One region of the Mesorhizobium kowhaii genome, then DNA from elsewhere that is predicted to be linked to it. Evidence: predicted binding sites of a transcription regulator. Region 1 holds the regulator's gene; each other region holds the start of a gene.
What was found. Region 1 encodes LexA, which represses DNA repair genes until DNA is damaged. Its sites were predicted from a motif close to TGTTCNNNNTGTGTTCNG; they were not measured.

Region 1 (3,377 bases):
AGCCAATGGCGAAATCGGCATTGGCGCCGTCGAGCTCGACCGGCAAGGCACCCGCCGTGTGGCAGAGATCCCAGACGATCAGCGCACCGGCCTGATGGGCCCTGCGCGTCAGCGCCGCCATGTCGCGCAACTGGCCGGACTTGTAGTTGACATGGTTGACCAGGATGACGGCGACGCGCTCGTCGATAAGCGCTTCAATCTCAGGCGCATCGACGCCCTCTAGCCGCAGCGTCGTGCCCGGCCGCGTCGAGGCAACGCCCTCGGCCATATAGAGATCGGTTGGAAAGCTGGAGCCCTCGGCGACGATGACCGACCGGTCCGGCCTCATCGCGAGCGCCGCATGCAGCACCTTGTAGATGTTGATCGAGGTCGTATCGCAGACCACAGTCTGGCCGGCCGCGGCCCCGATCAGGCGCCCGAGTTGGTCGCCGAGCTCGACCGGCATGTCGAACCAGCCGGCGGTGTTCCAGGCACGGATGAGATCCTGCGCCCATTCCTGTGTCGCGGCCTTGTTCAGTTCATCGAAGACGGCGGGTGAAGCCGCGCCAAGCGAATTGCCGTCAAGGTAGATCACCCCTTGCGGCAAGACGAAGCGATCGCGCATGGAACGCAGCGGATCCGCGGCATCCATCGCCTCGATTGCAGCGAGATCGAGAGTTGCATTCATGGTCGACTATCCCCGCGCATGAGCGTGCTCGATGAACATATCAGGTGAAACCGTTGGGCGATCATGGGCAGTCCCGTGGGCGCTGTCAAACATTATATATAATTTACGCAATGTGAGGCTTTCATATATAATCACCATCCGAGGGATGGACGACGATGCTGGACGACGAGCACTTCTCGAAAACGGAAGCAGCCTACAGGCTGCTGCGTCGCGATATCCTCACCACCCGTCTGAAGCCCGGCGCGCCACTCAAGCTCAGCGCGTTGCGCAACAGCTACGGCATTGGCTGGACACCGTTGCGCGAAGCGCTGTCGCGGTTGGAGGCCGAGCGCCTGGTGACCGCCATCAGCAATCGCGGCTTTGCCGTCGCTCCGGTGTCGCGCTTCGAACTGGAAGACCTGTCACGCGCCAGGTTGGTGGTTGAACTGCCTCTGCTCCAGGAATCGATCGAGAAAGGCGGCCGTGAATGGGAGGACATCGTCGTCGCCGCCCATTACCGGCTGTCGCGTTGCAAGACCGCGGTCGACGACCCGTCCGACGCAGTGGTCGACGAGTGGGATGAAAAACACGAGGCTTTTCACGCGGCACTGCTCAGTGCGGCAACATCCCCCTGGCTGCTGACCTTCCATTCCACGATCGCGGATCAGTTGCGTCGCCATCACCGCTTTCTCGGCCTGGCACCAACCTTGCGGGCGGCCGCCGGCCTGCAGCATGGCTATGAAGAGGCCATGGAGGCGTTGCGCCAGGCTGTCGCGATCGAACATCACACGGCGCTCATGCAGGCGGCGCTGGATCGCAACGTCGAGCGTGCGAAGGCGCTGATGACCGCTCATATCGGCTATACGCTGCATGTCTATGTCCATGCCGGTAAGGACAATATGAACACGCGATGATCTGCCGTTCGACAAGGACAAAGACCAAGGGAGATCTGCCATTTCTCTGACGAAAGTTGGCATTTTGGCTTCGTTTCGTTCACGGCAGCTGAACGAGACGTGAAAGTGGAAATGCCCCCAATCGAGGTCTGTCGGCAGCTGATGCCAAACCTCGCCACGAAGTGGGCCACAGGCCATTAACCAAAACAATTTCAATGCAGGCCAGTGCGCCGCGGCGGCAGGGGGCCCTCGATCGCGGCTCACCGCCGCGCGCCAATGATTTCAGCCGCCTTAACAAATTCATTAAACTTTAAACGGTTGCGGAACACAACTGGAACAGATAGTGTTTGTTCTGGGTTTGTTTTTCCGATTCTGGTTTCAGGTTTCCTGGGGGGTCGCCATGCTGACGCGTAAACAACATGAACTGCTGATGTTCATTCATGAACGGCTCAAGGAAAGCGGCATTCCGCCCTCCTTCGACGAGATGAAGGAAGCGCTCGACCTCGCCTCCAAATCCGGCATCCACCGGCTGATCACGGCGCTGGAGGAGCGCGGTTTCATTCGCCGGCTACCAAATCGGGCGCGCGCGCTGGAAGTGCTGCGACTGCCGGATTCGATCGCGCCCGGCCTCAACGCGGCAAGAAAGTTCTCGCCAAGCGTCATCCAAGGCAGCCTCGGTCAAGGCGGCCTTGGCCGGCAAATCAAGCCAGCGCTTTCGCGGATGCCTTCGGCCGGCAATGACGACGACGTGGTTTCCGCCGTGTCGATCCCGGTCATGGGGCGCATCGCCGCCGGTGTGCCGATCGACGCTATCCAGCATCAGACGCATTCGATCTCGGTGCCGCCGGACATGATCATGGGCGGCGAGCACTACGCCCTCGAGGTCAAGGGCGATTCGATGATCGAGGCCGGCATCTTCGATGGCGACACCGTCATCATCCGCAACGCCGATACAGCCAGCCCGGGCGAGATCATCGTGGCGCTGGTGGATGAAGAGGAAGCAACGCTGAAGCGGTTCCGCCGCAAGGGTGCTTCGATTGCTCTCGAAGCTGCCAACCCCGCCTATGAAACCCGCATTTTCGGGCCGGACAGGGTCAAGGTGCAAGGCAAGCTCGTCGGGTTGATCAGGCGCTACTGAGCAGGGCTTGCAACCGGCTTTTCGGGTTTGCGGTAGGGTGGCAGGCCCCTCGCCTCGCGCGAGAACTTGCGCTGCGTGTGCCAGGGCCGGTATGGCCTGTCCACCGCGAAGCTGATCGTCGCAGGCGTGGTCGCCGATTGGCGATCGAAGAAGACGGCCGCACTACCCTTGCGAGCCAGTTGTCGCTTGGTGATGACGAGCACCAGCGGATCGTGACAGGGGTCATAGGCCGTGGCGTCATTGATGATGATCAGGTCAGCGAGGCTGCAGGCTTTCCAGGCGTCCTTTCGGTCTTCGACATGCGCAATGATCGCGCCGGACGGATGCTTGGCAAGGCAAACGCCTGATGTGCAGTAGAAAGGCGCTCCCGGCGGCAGTTCGGCGGCATCCGCTATCTCGAATTGCCCGTCTCCTTTGCTGAACACCTCCGGCATGACGATGGTTTCGGATGTCAGCGCGCGTTTCCAGTTGTCGACCGTGAATTCGTTCGGGCGTGCCCGGCTGACGGCGAGTTCGCCGTCGCCGATCGGCAGCGCAACCAGCCTGGCGTCCTCCGAGATCAGCACGTCCGGTGGGCGCGTGTCCGAGACGGTCAGCATGCCGGCAAGTGCGAAGGGAAGCGCTGCGAGCCGCAGCCATGTCGTCGCCATCGTCGCAATGACCAAGGCAATCGCCACCAGCAGGACAGACTGCTGCGAAA
Region 2 (3,377 bases), on a different contig from region 1:
CGCACCGATCTGGCGGAAATGGATGTCGTCCTGCTGCGCCAGGATCCGCCCTTCGACATGAACTACATCACCACCACGCACATCCTCGAGCGCATCCACCCGAAGACGCTGGTGGTCAACGACCCGGCCTGGGTGCGCAACAGCCCGGAAAAGATCTTCGTCACCGAGTTTTCCGACCTGATGCCGGACACGCTGATCACCAAGGACCCGCTCGAAGTCGCCGCCTTCCGCAAGGAGTTCGGCGACATCATCATCAAGCCGCTCTACGGCAATGGCGGCGCCGGCATCTTCCATCTGCTGGAGGGCGACCGCAACCTCGCCTCGCTCTTGGAAATGTTCGGGCAGATGTTTCGCGAGCCCTACATCGTGCAGCGCTACCTGAAGGACGTGCGCAAGGGCGACAAGCGCATCATCCTGATCGATGGCGAGCCGGTGGGCGCCATCAACCGGGTGCCCGCTGAGCACGATTCCCGCTCCAACATGCATGTCGGCGGCCGCGCCGAAAAGACCGAGCTGACGACGCGCGAGCGCGAAATCTGCGCCCGCATCGGGCCGGCGCTGAAAGAGCGCGGCTTCATCCTGGTCGGCATCGACGTGATCGGCGACTACATGACCGAGATCAACGTGACATCGCCAACCGGCGTGCGCGAAGTCAGGCGCTTCGGCGGCGCCGACATCGCCAGCCTGTTCTGGGACGCACTCGAGGACAAGCGGCGGACGTAGTCCGTTTTCATTTTGTCTTAACCATGTTCCGGTTTTTCAACCGGGCACAACCCGGCCGCGACCGGTGCGGCTGGGTATTCTTGTAATGTTCTTGATTTGATCAGGCGATTGTAGAGGCCACTGCGGATCGACACCGGCGATGGGCTTCCTTCCCCACCACTGACCTTGCTGTTTCCTGTTGGTTGCGCGACAGCTAATATGTGCGTGTAGTTCGAAGCCTGAAGGCTCACGCCATGAAAATTAATGTCGTCTGCGCGTATCCACTAGCCGACAGCTACCAGGCATCGCTCCACAAACGGGTCGTTCAGACCCTCAAAGCCAGGGGTGACGAGGTCGTTGATTTCGATCTCCATCAGATGAAGTTCGATCCTGTGATGCATGCCGAAGAAAGACGTGGCCACTTTGATCCTGCTCAGGCACCCCGCGATTTGCAGATTTACATCGACGCGTTGAGATGGGCGGAAGCCTGCGTTTTCTGCTTTCCCACATGGTGGTCAGGCATGCCTGCAATCTTGAAGGGTTATTTTGATCGAGTTTGGCGACCAGGGGTGGCTTACGAGTTGCCGGCAGACGGTGGCGTGATCAAGCCGGCGCTATTGAACATCCGGCGGATGGGGGTTGTTACCACATGCGGCTCGTCGTGGTGGTATACCGAACTGTACATGCAAAACCCAGGGAGGAAGGTGCTGCTGCGAGGCCTCAAAACTATGTGCGGCCGCAATGTGAAGCACCTCTACCTGACGAGATATTCTGTCGAGAGCATCTCTGACCACCAGAGGGAAATGTTCGCGCGCAAGGTGGAGCGCCTGTTCGACAAATTCTAGCCATCCACGCCCGGTATCTCATCTTCGATGCCAGCGAGTTCGACGCCAGAGAGCGTTTGACGAAGGGAGCGCTCACATGAACGGCACATCCTTTCCGGAAGTGTCATTCATCGTACATGGGGCAACCTTATGTTCTCGTAATGTTCTTGCCTAACTCGGAAATCTGTGGTTGTCTTCTCTGACCTCGCTCGCGTCCTGATCGCCTGGGCATAAGCGAACTGTTATCCGGGGGCAAAAAAATGGTGGCGCGGGTTCGCACGGTCGCTTTCCAGGGCATCGAGGCAGTGCCGGTCGACGTGCAGGTGATGATCGCACCCGGCAAGGTCAACATGCACATCGTCGGTCTGGCCGACAAGGCGGTGGCCGAAAGCCGCGAGCGGGTGCAGGCGGCCCTTCATGCCTCCGGCCTGTCGATGCCATCGAAGAAGGTCACGGTCAATCTGGCGCCGGCCGACCTGCCCAAGGAGGGCAGCCACTACGATCTGCCGATCGCGCTTGGCCTGATGGCGGCACTGGGCGCCATTCCGGGCGACATGCTGGCCGGCTATGTCGTGCTTGGCGAGCTGTCGCTCGACGGCACGATCGCCGCCGTCGCCGGCGCCTTGCCGGCCGCGATCGGCGCCAACGCCGAAGGCAAGGGCCTGATCTGCCCGTTCGCGTGCGGGCCGGAAGCGGCCTGGGCCGGCGCCGATTTCGACATTCTGGCGCCGCGCAGCCTGATTGCGATCGCCAATCATTTTCGCGGCACGCAGGTGCTGTCGCGACCGGAGGCCGGCATCCACTCCTCGGCGCGCGACCTGCCCGATCTTGCCGACATCAAGGGCCAGGAGACCGCCAAGCGGGCGCTGGAAGTGGCGGCCGCCGGTGGGCACAACCTGTTGATGATCGGGCCGCCGGGATCGGGCAAGTCGATGCTGGCGCAGCGGCTGCCGTCGATCCTGCCGCCGCTGGCGCCGAAGGAATTGCTCGAAGTGTCGATGATCGCCTCGGTGGCGGGAGAACTCGGCGAAGGCAAGCTGACCGACCGGCGGCCGTTCCGCGCGCCGCACCATTCGGCCTCGATGGCGGCGATGGTCGGCGGTGGCATACGCGCGCGGCCGGGCGAAGTGTCGCTCGCCCATCACGGCGTGCTGTTCCTCGACGAGTTTCCCGAATTCACGCCGCAGACGCTCGACGCGCTGCGCCAGCCGCTGGAGACCGGCGACTGCATGATCGCGCGCGCCAACCATCGCGTCACCTATCCGGCGCGCATCCAGCTGGTCGCGGCGATGAACCCGTGCCGCTGCGGCATGGCCGGCGAGCCGGGCTATCGCTGCCTGCGCGGCGAGCGCTGCCGCACCGACTACCAGGCGCGCATTTCTGGCCCGCTGCTCGACCGCATCGATCTCAGGATCGAAGTGCCGGCGGTCTCGGCCAGCGACCTGATCCGGCCCGACCGGGCGGAGAAAAGTGCCTCGGTGGCGCTACGAGTGGCGCGGGCCCGCACCATCCAGCGCGAGCGTTTCGAACGGCTCGGCGTCAGCGCCACCACCAACGCGCATTGCGCGCCGGCAGTCATCGAAGAGATCGCCATGCCGGATGCCGCCGGCCTGTCGCTGCTCAAGGACGCCAGCGAAAAGCTCGCCTTTTCGGCGCGGGCCTATCATCGCGTGCTGAAGGTCGCGAGAACACTGGCCGATCTCGACGCCAGCGAAACCGTCGGGCGCATCCATCTGGCGGAAGCAATTTCCTACCGCATGAGTTCGGAGCGCGTGGCGCAGGCGGCGTGACGTCCCCCTCCTGCTTCAAAGGCGGGGGACCGCAGGCGGCGGCACCCGGCCCTTGGCTCCC
Region 3 (3,377 bases), on a different contig from region 1:
CAAAGGTACGCCGAAAATCTACACCAAGACCGGGGCGAGCGGCGCCAAGCGCGCCCAGGCCTTTTGCGCCGACTGCGGTTCGCACCTTTACGCCACGTCGGTCGGAGATGGTCCAAAAATCTATGGAATTCGAGCGGGAACCGCGCGGCAACGCGAGGATTTGATCCCGACACAGCAGAAATGGCACCGCTCGGCGCTGCACTGGCTGCCTGAATTTCAGGGCATGACGACCGTGGAGGAGCAGTAGCCAGCGGCTCAGTCGTCTCCTTCGACGACCCTCAGCTGGAGCTGTCCGGTTTTCGAATCGGCAACGCGGGCGCCTGTCTCGACTTTCGCGGCGGGAGGCCGTGATGTGGCGTCCGGGCTGGCCTCGCCGTCGGGCTGGGCGCCGAACTCCAGCGCCTCGATCTTCTGGCCACGCCTGGTCACCTTCGACGTCGAAACGAGGATGTCGTCGATGTCCTTGGCCGACTGGCCGAAATGGACCTGCAGCTTGCGCACCCGCTCGTCGACGCGCGCAACGTCCTCCATCAGCCGGATGACCTCGCCCTGGATCAGATGCGCCTGTTCGCGCATGCGGGCGTCCTTGAGGATAGCCTGGATGACCTGGATCGACAGCATCAGCAGCGACGGCGAGACGATGACGACACGGGCGCGGTGCGCCTTGTGGACGATCGCCTCGAAATTCTCGTGGATCTCGGCGAACACCGATTCCGACGGTACGAACATGAAGGCGGTGTCCTGCGTCTCGCTCTGGATCAGGTATTTTTCCGATATATCGCGGACATGGATCTCGATGTCGCGGCGGAAGGCCTGGGCGGCGACCTTCTGCAGGTCGGCGCCATCGGCGGCGCGGATGGCGTTCCAGGCTTCGAGTGGGAATTTGGCATCGATGGCCAGCGACGGCGCGCCATTCGGCATCTTCACCAGGCAGTCGGGCCGGCTACCGTTCGAAAGCGTCGCCTGGAATTCATAGGCGCCATGCGGCAGGCCGTCGGCAACGATCGCCTCCATGCGCGACTGGCCGAAGGCACCGCGCGTCTGCTTGTTGGAGAGGATTGCCTGCAATTGCACGACCTGGCCGGCAAGCGACTGGATGTTGCCTTGCGCGACATCGATGATCGCCAGCCGCTCCTGCAATTTGGCCAGGCTTTCATGGGTGGATTTGGTCTGCTCGGTCATGGTCTGGCCGAGGCGGCCGGTCATGGCGTCGAGCCGCTGGCCGATGGACTGCGTCAGCTCCGCTTGCCGTGCCCCGAACACTTCGGCTATGGCGCCCATGCGGCCCTGCATCTCGGCCTGGCTTTGCAATATGCCGGCCATCCGCGCCTCGGCATCGCGGGCATGGTCGGCGGCTTCGGCAGCGGCAACGGCGCGCGCCTTGGCCGACCGCCACAGCGCGATGACAAGCGCCACGAACAGGCCAAGAAACAGCAATGCGCCGACTGCCAGCGCATGGCCGAGCGTGATCGTGGAGGCACCAAGCCGCGCGACAGGCTCCGAAAGGATGGATGTCAGATCATTCATGTGGACAGCATAGCCGATTCGCGGGGCTGGCACAGATCAAAACGTGAACGAGCCTCAAGCGCACCGGTTGACGCTTTTCGCTGGAGGTCTTAGGTGGAACGCCATGCCGATCAAGCCGCTCATCATCCTTCCCGACCCCATCCTGCGCCAGGTTTCCAAGCCGGTGGAGCGCGTCGACGCGCCTTTGCGCAAATTAGCCGACGACATGCTGGCGACCATGTACGACGCGCCCGGCATCGGGCTGGCGGCAATCCAGATCGGCGAACCCGTGCGCATGCTGGTGATCGATCTGGCCAAGGAAGACGAGACGCCGGCACCGCATGTCTTCATCAATCCGGAAATCCTGGAGAGCGCCGACACGCGCTCCGTCTACGAGGAAGGCTGCCTGTCGATCCCGGACTACTATGCCGAGGTCGAACGCCCGGCAGCCGTGCGGGTCAAATATCTCGACCGCGACGGCAAGCTGCAGGAGATCGAGGCCGAGGGGCTGATGGCGACCTGCCTGCAGCACGAGATCGACCACCTCAATGGTGTCTTGTTCATCGACCACATCTCGAAGCTGAAGCGCGACATGGTGGTGAAGAAGTTCAAGAAGCTCGCCAGGGACAAGGCGCCGGGCAAGCTGGTGGGATAGGGGAAATGCCCCTTCGCGTCATCTTCATGGGCACGCCGGAGTTTTCGGTGCCGACGCTGCGGGCCATTGCCGAGGCCGGACATGAGGTCGTCGCCGTCTATACGCAGCCGCCGCGCGCCGCCGGACGGCGCGGACTGGAGCTGACGCCGTCGCCGGTGCAGCGCGAAGCGGAGCGGCTGGGCATCGAGACGCGCACACCGGTATCGCTCAAAGGCGGGGCCGAGCAGGCCGCTTTCCGCGCCCTGCAGGCCGATGTCGCAGTGGTCGTCGCTTATGGCTTGCTGCTGCCGAAGGCGGTTCTGGAGGCACCCCGGCTTGGCTGTATCAACGGCCATGCCTCGCTTTTGCCGCGCTGGCGTGGCGCCGCGCCTATCCAGCGCGCGATCATGTCCGGTGACAGCGAAACCGGCATGATGGTGATGCGCATGGAAGAGGGTCTCGACACCGGCCCGGTGGCAATGGTTGAAAAATGCGCCATCGAACCCGATATGACTGCCGGCGATCTGCATGATCGGTTGATGAGTGTCGGTGCTGCACTGATGGTGGAAGCGCTGGCGCGACTGGAAAGGAACACCCTGACATTTGCCGGCCAAGCGATGGAAGGGGTGACCTACGCCAAAAAAATCGATAAATCCGAGACTCGCGTGGACTGGACTCGCTCGGCGAGCGCGGTCCACAATACCATTCGTGGCCTGTCACCCTTTCCCGGTGCCTGGTCCGAGATGGAAATTGGCGGCCGCCTGGAGCGGCTGAAACTGCTTCGCTCGACGCTGTCGCAAGGCGTCGGCGAGTCGGGAGGAATTCTCGATGACCGGCTGACGGTCGCCTGCGGGGCAGGTGCGATCAGCCTGGTCGAAGTTCAACGGGCGGGCGGAAGGCCCGCTGCCGCGTCGGAGTTCCTGCGCGGGGCCAAGATCGAAAAAGGAATGAAATTCTCATGAGCATGATGTCGATACGCGCGGCGACGCCGCGGGATCGCGAGGCGATCCGCCTCGTCGAGGAACACGCTTTCGGCCAGCAGGCGGAGGCCGGACTGGTCGACGCGCTGGTTACCGGCGGCGACGCCGTAGCCGAACTGGTGGCGGAAGAAGACGGCCAGGTGGTCGGCCACATCCTGTTTTCGCGGCTGTTCGTGCAGAGCAGCGGCAAGAACTTTCCAGCCGTGGCGCTCGCGCCGCTGGCGGTGGAGCCCTCGTTCCATGGCAGCGGCATCGGC
Region 4 (3,377 bases), on a different contig from region 1:
CCAACTTCCATCATCAGCCGCGGCGTGCGCGCCGGCACGGTGCCCATGTGGAAGCCAAACGGATCCTCGACGAAGCCGAGGCCGGCATCGCCGGTGAGCGTCACCGGGCTCTGCTCGCCATAGACATCCAGAACCTCTTGCGCGGGATGGCCGACCAGCAGGGTGAGCTGATGCTTGAGGCTGCGGCGCTTGTGACTGCCCCGGACATAGACATGCGGGCCGGTGTCGGCGTCGACCGGCTTGAGATAGAAGAAGAATTTCAGCATGCGCCAGTCGTCGAGGTCGAAATGATACTTGCCGAGCGAGGCAAGGTTCTTGTCGGCGTCCGATGCCTCCCCAGTCGGAAAACTCCACCAGACGCGCGTCGTGATCAGCTTTGCCTGGCCGCCGAGATAATGCGCGGCAATATCCAGGAGCAGCGGATCGCGCTGGATGGCGAGTGCCGCCTTGCAGTCGAGGATGCGCTCGAAAAAATGCCCGCTGAGCAGCGAGCGGCCAAAGCGCTTCTCGGCCTCGGCATGTTCACCCGGCATGAATTCGAGACGGCGGTCGAAATTGCCGAAGCAAGGGGTGCGCTGGGCGAAACTGGCGATCTCTTCATGGATCGCCAGCGGCAGGACCAGGCCCGAAAACAGCCCATCGGAGCGCAGCGCTTCGACCACGGCCTCACGGTCGACGCCGGCAAACATCGTATCCCCCGCATTGTCGGCCGGACGGGCGCGTTTTGCGCCCAGCCAATGCATCCTGCGTCCAGGCATTGTGCGCGCCAGCACGAACATCGGCAGCCAGGCAGGGTTTTCGCGCAGGTCCGTCAGATAGGTCGGAATGCGCACGGCGATGCGCCGCAGCAGGCTGCCGTTGCGCGCAATGGCCTCGAGACTGACCGTGCCGGATTTGTCGGGGGTTGAAAGGTTCATCGGGTCCTCGGCTATGAGAGCGGCACCGATGCGGCATCGGTGCTCATCACTCGGCATGACCCAAACCCAATTCACCCGCCTGGATGGGAAGTTAACCTCGCGTCAGACATTGTGCAATGCACAATGGAGTGAGCAGCTGCAAAAAATCACTTTGGGGAGCGATGCTCTTGCTTTGGCGGCGCCACCCAGATTTCGGCGTCGAGCCGCTTTGCCGCGAGGCCGCGTGCGATGGCCTCGGCGCTGCCGGCACTCTTGGCCGAGGCCGCGGCCTGAAGCTTGCTGATCAGCAATCCATCGGCCAAGGCGCGGTTTCCCGAAAATATCCGGGCCAGGAACGGTGTGCGGCTGCCGCGGGCCCGCGAAAAGCGCGCCGCCATGGTCTGCCTGGCCGTGTGGGCAACGACCGCATCGATCCAGCCTTCCACCAGCCGCGAGCCCGGCTCCAGGAGCAGCAGCCAGTCGCCCTTGGCCTGGCGAATACCGGCAGCGATACCGCCAGTCACATACTGACAGCCGGCATGCTCGGCAACACGATGCGTCTGGTCGGTGGAACCCGTGTCGCAGACGATGACGTCACGCACCACGCCCTCGACCGCGCCGCCAATCAGCGAGGCGAGTGTGCGGGCGAGGCCCTCCTCGTCATTGCGGGTTTCGATGAGAACACTGAGCATCATTAGCCGAATAGCGGAAAGCCGGACGGAGCGCCAGTTTCTGCAACGCACCATAAAAAGTTCTTGCTTTGTTCTCATCGCCGAAATAGGAATAATTTCATGAACAGAGCGATTCGACACAACATGGACAGTCCCTGGGAGCGGGCGAAGATGGAACAGATCGTGCGTGCCGACATTGCAGCTTTCGGATCAGGAAGAGCCGAGATGGCCAATGCGATGATCGAGCAGAGTGGCGTGCGTGTCCGTCCGGACCGCAATCGCGGCAGGTCGGCGGGCATCAATCCGTCGGGACGGTTCGAGCCGGTCAGCCGGCATGTCTTCGACGATGGCTGGAATTCGCTCGAGGAACTGCCGCCCTTCAAGACCGAGGTGCAGGTCGAGAAGCCGCGCACCATCATCACCCGCAACGAATCGCCAGACATCTCCTTCGACCGGTCGATCAACCCGTATCGCGGTTGCGAACACGGCTGCGTCTATTGCTTCGCCCGGCCGACGCACAGTTTCATGGGCCTGTCGCCGGGTCTCGATTTCGAATCGAAGCTGTTCGCCAAGCCGGATGCAGCGCGACTGCTCGACAAGGAGTTGTCGAAAGACGGCTACCAGCCGCGCACCATCGCTATCGGCACCAACACCGATCCCTACCAGCCGATCGAGAAGCAATATCGGATCATGCGCGAGATCCTCGAAGTGCTGGAAGCGCGCGGCCATCCGGTCGGCATCGTCACCAAGTCCGCTTTGGTGACGCGCGACATCGACATCCTGTCGCGCATGGCCGAGCGCGGGCTGGCCAAGGTGGCGCTGTCCGTGACGACGCTCGATCGCATGCTGGCCAGAACGATGGAGCCTCGCGCCTCGACACCGACCAAGCGGCTGGAGGCGATCCGACAGCTTTCGGATGCCGGCATTCCGGCTTCGGTGATGGTGGCGCCGATCATCCCCGGCCTGACCGACCAGGAGATGGAGCGCATCCTCGATTCGGCACGCGCCGCCGGCGCGCGCGAGGCGGGTTATGTCGTGCTGCGCCTGCCGCTGGAGGTCAGCCCGATCTTCAAGGACTGGCTGCTGCGCCACTATCCCGACCGCTACCGCCACGTGATGTCGCTGATCCGCTCGATGCGCGACGGCAAGGACTACGATTCGGAATGGGGCAAGCGCATGAAGGGTGCTGGTCCCTACGCCTGGCAGATCGGCCGGCGCTTCGAGATCACCGCCAAGCGGCTTGGCCTCAACGTCGAACGGCGTACGCTTCGGACCGATCAGTTCGTTGCCGGCGGAAAGGATCAGGTGCAGCTGACGCTGCTCTGAGAATGCAAATCACTGCGGCGGTCTGATCTGTCGCAGCACACGAATCCCGTCCGGCCTGCCCCGGCCTGCAGACGGTGCCCTCCCGGTCCGGCGCCCCACCCGACCCGGAGGGACTTGCGGAGAATCGGAGCCGATGCGAACCTCGCCGCAACATGGCTCGTGCGCGTTCCGATTCTCCGCTTCTCTTTGAGATCATCGAGAAACCCGATTTCTCCTTCGAGACGAAGGCGATGGCCGACGGCCTGTGGCCGGTGGCGGGCATGGACGAGGCCGGTCGTGGTCCCCTGGCCGGACCGGTGGTCGCGGCGGCGGTGGTGCTCGACCCCGCCAACATTCCAGACGGGCTCGACGATTCCAAACGTCTCAGCCATCTGCAACGCGAAGCGCTGTTCGTGCGAATTCTTGGCTCCGCGCTGGCGGTTTCGATGGCGTCCATCAGCGCCGAAGGCATCGACGGCAGCAACATCCTCAGGGCTAGCCTGGA

Region 2: ACFFNA_RS12090 (YifB family Mg chelatase-like AAA ATPase) is a predicted target of LexA. The motif match lies at 1,678-1,695, and genes of this name have one in related genera.
Region 3: ACFFNA_RS00615 (DNA recombination protein RmuC) is a predicted target of LexA. The motif match lies at 1,560-1,577, and genes of this name have one in related genera.
Region 4: ACFFNA_RS28420 (PA0069 family radical SAM protein) is a predicted target of LexA. The motif match lies at 1,647-1,664, and genes of this name have one in related genera.

The regions. Positions count from the first base shown of each region.
Region 1 is NZ_JBHLYT010000006.1:230,637-234,013, forward strand. It holds gene kynU (kynureninase) at 1-667, opposite strand, end outside; gene ACFFNA_RS06990 (GntR family transcriptional regulator) at 823-1,560, shown strand; gene lexA (transcriptional repressor LexA) at 1,940-2,677, shown strand; gene ACFFNA_RS07000 (ComEC/Rec2 family competence protein) at 2,671-3,377, opposite strand, start outside.
Region 2 is NZ_JBHLYT010000011.1:68,056-71,432, reverse strand. It holds gene gshB (glutathione synthase) at 1-723, shown strand, start outside; gene ACFFNA_RS12095 (NAD(P)H-dependent oxidoreductase) at 957-1,547, shown strand; gene ACFFNA_RS12090 (YifB family Mg chelatase-like AAA ATPase) at 1,787-3,316, shown strand.
Region 3 is NZ_JBHLYT010000001.1:121,220-124,596, forward strand. It holds gene ACFFNA_RS00610 (GFA family protein) at 1-247, shown strand, start outside; gene ACFFNA_RS00615 (DNA recombination protein RmuC) at 256-1,527, opposite strand; gene def (peptide deformylase) at 1,631-2,161, shown strand; gene fmt (methionyl-tRNA formyltransferase) at 2,167-3,102, shown strand; gene ACFFNA_RS00630 (GNAT family N-acetyltransferase) at 3,099-3,377, shown strand, end outside.
Region 4 is NZ_JBHLYT010000053.1:198,792-202,168, forward strand. It holds gene ACFFNA_RS28410 (hypothetical protein) at 1-917, opposite strand, end outside; gene ACFFNA_RS28415 (glycosyltransferase) at 1,064-1,588, opposite strand; gene ACFFNA_RS28420 (PA0069 family radical SAM protein) at 1,739-2,893, shown strand; gene rnhB (ribonuclease HII) at 3,046-3,377, shown strand, end outside.